DNA from 3 places in the Micromonospora sp. NPDC005197 genome. Region 1 is predicted to be linked to each of the others. Evidence: riboswitches for the same ligand, from Rfam matches in the RefSeq annotation. Region 1 holds a riboswitch; each other region holds the start of a gene.
The links. A riboswitch is a leader RNA that binds a small molecule or an ion and turns the genes downstream of it on or off. The one in region 1 is predicted to bind cyclic di-AMP.

Region 1 (2,257 bases):
TGCCACCGCCGAGGGCGTGGACGACGTCGACGGCATCGTCGACATCCACATCGCGCAGACCGTCGAGACGCTGCTCGGGCAGTCGCCCGTGCTGGCCGACGAGGTGGCGCAGGGGCGGTGTGCGGTGGTGGGCATGTCGTACCGGCTCGCCGCCGGTGTGGTGCGCGCGGTTACCCCCGCACCGGCGGGTGCCGCGACGTTCGACGCGCCCGGCGCCTCGGACGACCCGGCAGCTTCCGCCGCCGCCTGACGCGGACCGCCCCGGCAACTTCCGCCGCCTGACGCGACGAGGGCCGCCCCGCCTGCTGCGGGACGGCCCTCGACTTCTTGGCACCGGGTCAGAGCAGCGACATGTGCACGTGGTCGGTGTGGTTCGACGGTCCGCTGTACGACTTCCAGCCGGTCGCCGGGAACCAGATCTGCCGGTTCCAGATCACGTAGTAGATGCCGAGGCGGTCGGCGTTGCGGATGAGGAACGCGGCGACGTTGTTGCCGTACATGCGGGTGTCGTTGTTGTGCCACGGGCTGAAGCCGCTCTTCTGCAACGACCAGTCACAGGCGCGGCCCTTCGGGTGCTCGAACGGGCCACCGTTGCGGTGGCAGCCGACGAACCGGTTGAACCCGGCCCGCTTGACCTCCTTGTACGCGTGCAGGGTGCGCGGCGTGACACAACCGGAGGTGGTGGGGTCGTCCTCGCTGCATGACTCGGCCTTCCAGTCGCCGTCGGCGGTGCGACCCGGGCCGATCCGGGCGACCGGCGAGACGGCGTCGACCAGACCGCCGGTGAAACCCTGACCGCCGACCAGCGCGAGCGCCTTGTCCGCGTCGCGTTTGTCCTTCGCCATCAGGGCGGTCTGCTTCTGCTGCTCGCGGACCTCCGCGTCGAGGGCCAGCTTGGCCTGCTCGGCGCGGGTCTTGACCGTGTTGACCTCGGCGAGCTTCTTCTCGTTGACCATGTTCATCTCGTCGAGCGCCGCGGCCCGTCGGACGAACGAGTCCGGGGCGTCGCTCTCCAGCAGCATCGCGATCGCGCCGATCCGCCCGGTCCGGTACGACTGGGCGGCGATCTGCCCGACCTGCGGGGCCAGCGCCTCCAGGTCGGCCTTTGCCCGCTCGACCTGCAACGCCAGCTCAAGCTGCCGCTTCTTGGACTTGTCCAGCTTGGACTTGGCCGCCACGTAGTCCCGGTTGGTCTGCTCGATGACGTCGTTGAGGAGCTTGGGTTCGTCTTCCTCTTCGTGCCCGGACGGTGTGGGGGTCGTCGGGGCGGCGTGGGCCGGGAGGGGCCCGGCGAACACGGTCAGCGCAGCGAGCACGGCCACCACGGGTGTCAACCAGCGGCGTAGGGGTGCCGTCACAATGTTCCCTTCCGTCGACCGCCGACCGGGTTAGCTGACGGGTTCGGGGCGGAAGTGGCCCCTACCGCTGTCGCGGATTCACCCCACGTACCTGGGTCCCCGGCTCGCCGGTTGGCGATTGGGCGGTGGCACCGCAGGCGCCGCTGCGCGCCTTCGTCGGTGACCGGCAGCGAGGTTACCCGAGAGTCCACCGCCTGAGCTACGTCCTGATGCCGACTAAAAGCGTCATTTCGCCATGGCGTTGAGTGACCAGTGACGCGGTTCTCAGGGCGTAGGCCCGATCCGGTCACGCTGAGGAGTGTCACCATGCCGTATCCGTGCTCCTGTTCGGCTCTGGCCACCCGGTGGTGGCGGTGGATGGGGGTGCGCTCCGCTCCGGGTCGGGCCCGTCGGACCGACCCGCTGGCGGGGAGCTGAGGGCGGCCAACGCCTCCGTCCGGTCCGGACGGGGGCGCGGCGTCAGGACGTCGGCGGCCGCGTCCTGCGCCGGCGTCGACCCGGCCGCGGTCACCACGGCGGCGAGCCCGGTGGTGAGGGGTACGGCGGCGATCAGGCCGAGCGTGGCGACCGCGCTGCGGACGATCTCCTGGGCGAGGAACTCGCTGGTCAGGATCTGCCCGAGGGGGCGGGTGTCGGCGGTGAGCAGAAGCAGCAGCGGAAGTGAGGCGCCCGCGTACGCCAGGACGATGGTGTTGACCGTGGAGGCGATGTGCGCCCGGCCGACCCGGGTGGCCGCCCGGTAGAGCTGCAGCCGGCTCAGGCCGGGGTTGGCGTTCGCCAGCTCGGTGACGGTGGCGGCCTGGGTGACGGTCACGTCGTCGAGCACCCCGAGTGAGCCGATGATGATCCCGGCGAGCAGCAGGCCACGCAGATCGACATCGGCCTGGAACATCGACAGC
Region 2 (2,257 bases), on a different contig from region 1:
CCCGTACACTTGCATACATAGCGATGTGAGCATACATTTGACCGGGTCCCGGGTGGCGACGGAGGGTGGATTTCGTGGGAGCAGGTCATGACCACCACCACGGGTCGGTCACCAACGCCGCCCACCAGCACCGGGGCCGACTCTGGGCCGCGTTCGGGCTGCTCGCGACGCTGATGGTGGTCGAGGGTGTGGCCGCCTTCCACACCGGCTCGCTCGCCCTGCTCTCCGACGCCGGGCACATGTTCACCGACGTGCTGGGCATCGGGATGGCGCTCGCCGCGATCACCGCCACCCGGCGGGCCACCGGCGACCCGCAGCGCACCTTCGGGCTCTACCGCCTCGAGGTGCTCGCCGCCCTGGCCAACGCCGTCCTGCTCTCCGGCGTGGCGGTCTACGTGGTGATCGAGGCGATCGGCCGGTTCGGCGACCCGCACCAGGTGCTGACCGGCCCGATGCTCGCGGTGGCCGTCCTCGGCCTGCTCGCGAACGTGATCGCGTTCGCGCTGCTGCGCGCCGGCGCCCGGGAGAGCATCAACCTCCAGGGCGCCTACCTGGAGGTGCTCGGCGACCTGCTCGGCTCGCTCGGCGTGATCGGCGCGGCGCTGCTCATCGCGGTCACCGAGTGGTGGTGGGCCGACCCGTTGGTCGCGGTCGCCATCGGCGTGTTCATCCTGCCGCGCACCTGGCGGCTGGGGCGCGCGGCCGTCCGCATCCTGGTGCAGGCCGCCCCGGAACACCTCCAGGTCACCGCCGTGCACGACCGACTGGCCGCGGTGCCCGGCGTGGTGGAGGTGCACGACCTGCACGTCTGGACGCTCACCTCGGGCATGGAGGTGGCCTCCGCACACCTGATCATGGCGCCCGGCGGGGAGGTCGGCACGGTGCTCACCGCGGCGCGTACCGCCCTGCGGGAGGACTTCCGCATCGAGCACGCCACGCTGCAGATCGAGCCCGGGTCCGCCACGGGCGCCTGCGGTTCGATCGAGTGGTGAGCACATATCTGACGAAAAGACCGTTTTGCGGTCATCTTCGGTGGCGGCGCAGACACCTTCCGTCACATCGACTGCACACGTCCCACCTGCCCCGGTAGGCTCGTCCCCGGCCACCACCCGGCGGCGCCCTCCCGGCGCCGGTGGCGGCCGCCGCCTAATCACCCGAGAGGGCGAACCGGGGAACCACGTTCCTGGGGTGCATCCGCGTCAGCGGTAGGGATCTTCCGTCCCGAACCCGTCAGCTAACCCGGTCGGCGGCTGACGGAAGGACATGCGTAGTGGCACCAGCACGACCACCCGCCGCCCGACTCGCGGCACTGATCGTCATGATGGTCACCCTCGGCGTCGCCCTACCGGTGGGCGCCGCCACCGCCGCTCCCCCCGGCGGCCTGCGGGCCGCCGCGGCGCCCGACGGCGACGAGGAGGGCGGCACCCCCGCGCTGCGGGCCCAACTGGAGGCCGCCAGCAAGGGCTACCTGGACGCGAAGCGCGCCCTGGACACCTCCGTCAAGCGCCAGCAGCAACTCGCGGCCAAGCTGAAGACCACCGAGGCCGAGATGACCGTGCGCAACGGCAAGGTCGGCGAGATCGCCGGCGTGGCGTACCGCACCGGCCGGCTCAGCACCGTCTCGGCGTTGCTCAACACCAACACCCCCGAGGGCTTCATGGACCGGGCGGCCGCGCTGGACGTGGTGGCCGCCAACGAGGACCGGGTGCTGCGCGACCTGCACGCCACCCGGGACGAGGCCAACCGCACCCGCACCGCCCTGGACGGCGAGATCCGCGAGCAGCGCAAGCAGGTCGAGGTGATGGCCAAGCGCAAGGAACAGGCCGAACGGGCCCTGGCGGTCGCCACCAGCAAGCCGCGCACCACCGCTGCCGACACCAGTTCCAACCGGGGCACCTCCACCGCCAACGCCCAGCCCGCGCCACGCAACTCCGACGGCTCCTGGCCCTCCGAGTCGTGCAGCGTCAACGACCCCACCCCGGCCAGCGGCTGCATCACCCCCCGCACCCTGCACGCCCTCAACCAGGCGAAGGCCGCCGGCTTCACCCGGTACGTCTCCTGTCACCGCTCGGGCGGCTCCGGCGAACACCCGAAGGGCCGGGCCTGCGACTTCGCCGCCCAGAAGGGCGGCTTCGGCGGGGACGCCACCGGCGGCGACAAGACGTACGGCAACAACCTGGCCGCGTACTTCATCCGCAACTCCGACCGGCTCGCCGTGCTCTACGTGATCTGGTACAGGCAGATCTGGCTGCCCAGC
Region 3 (2,257 bases), on a different contig from region 1:
GGGCGATGTGCCCGTCCACCGAGCGCAGCGAGTAGTGCCAGCTCACGTAGGTCGGGTCCTGGACGAGTTTCAGGGTGGTCGCCCAACTCGCCTCGGTGTCGTGGATGACGATGTACTCGATCTTCTGCCGGGCGGGCCGGTCGGAGAGATCGTGGTTGCCGTAGTCGCCGTCGCCGAACGCCTCGTAGGGTGCCGGGATCCACTCACAGGAGACGGTCCGCGGGCACTCCAGGCCGTCCGGGCGGGCGAGTCGTCGCAGGCCCAGCCGGTCCAGCCAGGAACGCTGGGGTTGGACCGCGCGGGCCGGCAACGTGACCCGCTGGCCGTCGTCGGTCACGCGGGTCTCGCCGGCGCCGATGGTGGTGAAGACCTCGTCGGCGAAGGCCGCCGCGGCGTCGGCGCTGTCCGCGCCGGCGTAGCGGGCCACCGCGCCGTACCAGGTGGCGGGGTCGGTGCCGGCGCCGACCGGGGCGCCCACCTCCCGTTGGTACGCGGCCAGCAGCGCCGCCCCGCCCCGGATGTTGGTCGTCGCGTCGCTGCGCAGCGCCTCGGGGGCGGCGCCGGTCAGCGCGGCGGCGGCGTCGACGGTCTGCGTCGCAGCCGTGGGCGGCGCGGGATCCGTGGCCGGCGCGGGTGCCAGGACGGCACGGGAGTCGTCGCCGCGCGGATCCTCGGTGCCGGCGTCGTGGTGGCCGCGCGCGGGTAGGGCGGCCACGTGGCGGGCATCGGTCAGGTGCATCGGTCCGTAGCCGCCGCTGGTGCTCGGGGTGCCGGCGTTGCTGTCCCAGCGGGACTCCAGGTAGGAGACCCCGAGCAGCACGGCGGTCGGCACGCCGTACTCGGTCGACGCGGCGGCGTACTGCTGCTGACGGTCGGCGGCCGGTGCGGCGGAGGCGGGGCCGGCGCTCAGCGGTACGGCGGCCGTGGCGATGACCACGGCGACCGCGAGCGATGCGCGCCGGCCGGCGGACAGGGTTGGACGTTCCATCGAACCCCCTAGATTTGACTGGTAACGGTGTGGTCACCTTCGCGCCGGTCGGGAGTCCGCGTCAATACCTTTCCATATATCAAACTGCATCGAAAGAAAGCTTCACGCACGCTCGGTGACCTCCTCCAATCGGTACGGAGTGTCACGGCCGCACGGGTTGCGGATCGGTAACGGCCGTCTCTACTCTGGTCATTTGTCGGCCCGGTAGCAGGTCTGCCCATCCCGGGCGGTAACGGACCGACACCGCCGAGTCGCTTGCGAGCGAGCCGGGGACCCAGGTTCCCCCGGGGTGAATCCGCAGCCAATGCGGTAGGGCGCCAACTTCCCGCCCGAACCCGTCAGCTAACCCGGTAGGCGGTCAGGAAGAAGGAGTACGGAACCCCGGTGGCCCTCCATGCCCCGCGGCCGTCGTCCGAACGGTCGGCCTCGGCCGACCCGACGTCGACAGTGCCGCGTCCACGCTGGTCCCGCTTCACCACCGCCCTCGCCGCCCTGGTCGGCGTAGCCGTCGTCCTGACGGGCAGCGCCACGGCGGCGCACGCGGATCCGTCCGTCGCCGAGATCGAGCGCCAGATCGACGCCGACTGGAACAAGCTCGAACCGGTCATCGAACGGCACAACGCCACTCGCGCGGACCTGGCCGTGAAGCGCAGGCAGGCCGACGCGCTCGCCGCCCGCATCGCGCCCCTGGAGCGCCAGGTCGACGCCGCGATGAACAAGGTAAGCGCGCTGGCCGTGCGCGCGTACATGGGCGAGAACCTGTCGACCGTCAACACGATGCTCGGCAGCCGGTCGCCCGGCGAGGTGGTCGGGCAGCTCGAGATGCTCGACCGGTTCGCCCACAACCAGCAGGAGGACGTCCGTCAGGTCGCCGACCTCCGCGACGAGCTGGCCCGGCAGAAGGCGCCGCTGGACGAGATGGTGGCCCAGCTGACCCGGACCGAAGCGCAGCTGGCGGCGAAGAAGAAGCAGATCAACGACGAGATCGACCGGCTGCAGAAGCTGCGCCTCAAGGTGTACGGCAATGGTGGCGGCGGTCCGCTGCGTCCGGCGCCCTGCCCGGCCAGCTACCCCGGCGGCGGCGCGGGCACGGCGGTCAAGTTCGCCTGTGCCCAGATCGGCAAGCCGTACGTGTGGGGTGCCGAGGGTCCGAACTCGTACGACTGTTCCGGGTTGATGCTCGCCGCGTGGGCGAAGGCCGGTGTGTCGCTGCCGCACAACGCCGCCGCGCAGAGCCGGGTGACCAAGAACGTCAGCAGGGGCGATCTG

Region 2: another riboswitch for cyclic di-AMP. It lies ahead of ABZU46_RS18925 (hypothetical protein); the one in region 1 lies ahead of ABZU46_RS07130 (hypothetical protein).
Region 3: another riboswitch for cyclic di-AMP. It lies ahead of ABZU46_RS04015 (NlpC/P60 family protein); the one in region 1 lies ahead of ABZU46_RS07130 (hypothetical protein).

The regions. Positions count from the first base shown of each region.
Region 1 is NZ_JBEXHY010000012.1:13,201-15,457, forward strand. It holds gene ABZU46_RS07125 (carbonic anhydrase) at 1-250, shown strand, start outside; gene ABZU46_RS07130 (hypothetical protein) at 339-1,358, opposite strand; cyclic di-AMP (ydaO/yuaA leader) riboswitch at 1,363-1,493, opposite strand; gene ABZU46_RS07135 (YibE/F family protein) at 1,660-2,257, opposite strand, start outside.
Region 2 is NZ_JBEXHY010000056.1:4,713-6,969, reverse strand. It holds gene ABZU46_RS18930 (cation diffusion facilitator family transporter) at 75-992, shown strand; cyclic di-AMP (ydaO/yuaA leader) riboswitch at 1,134-1,265, shown strand; gene ABZU46_RS18925 (hypothetical protein) at 1,319-2,257, shown strand, end outside.
Region 3 is NZ_JBEXHY010000005.1:107,428-109,684, forward strand. It holds gene ABZU46_RS04010 (N-acetylmuramoyl-L-alanine amidase) at 1-988, opposite strand, end outside; cyclic di-AMP (ydaO/yuaA leader) riboswitch at 1,223-1,359, shown strand; gene ABZU46_RS04015 (NlpC/P60 family protein) at 1,373-2,257, shown strand, end outside.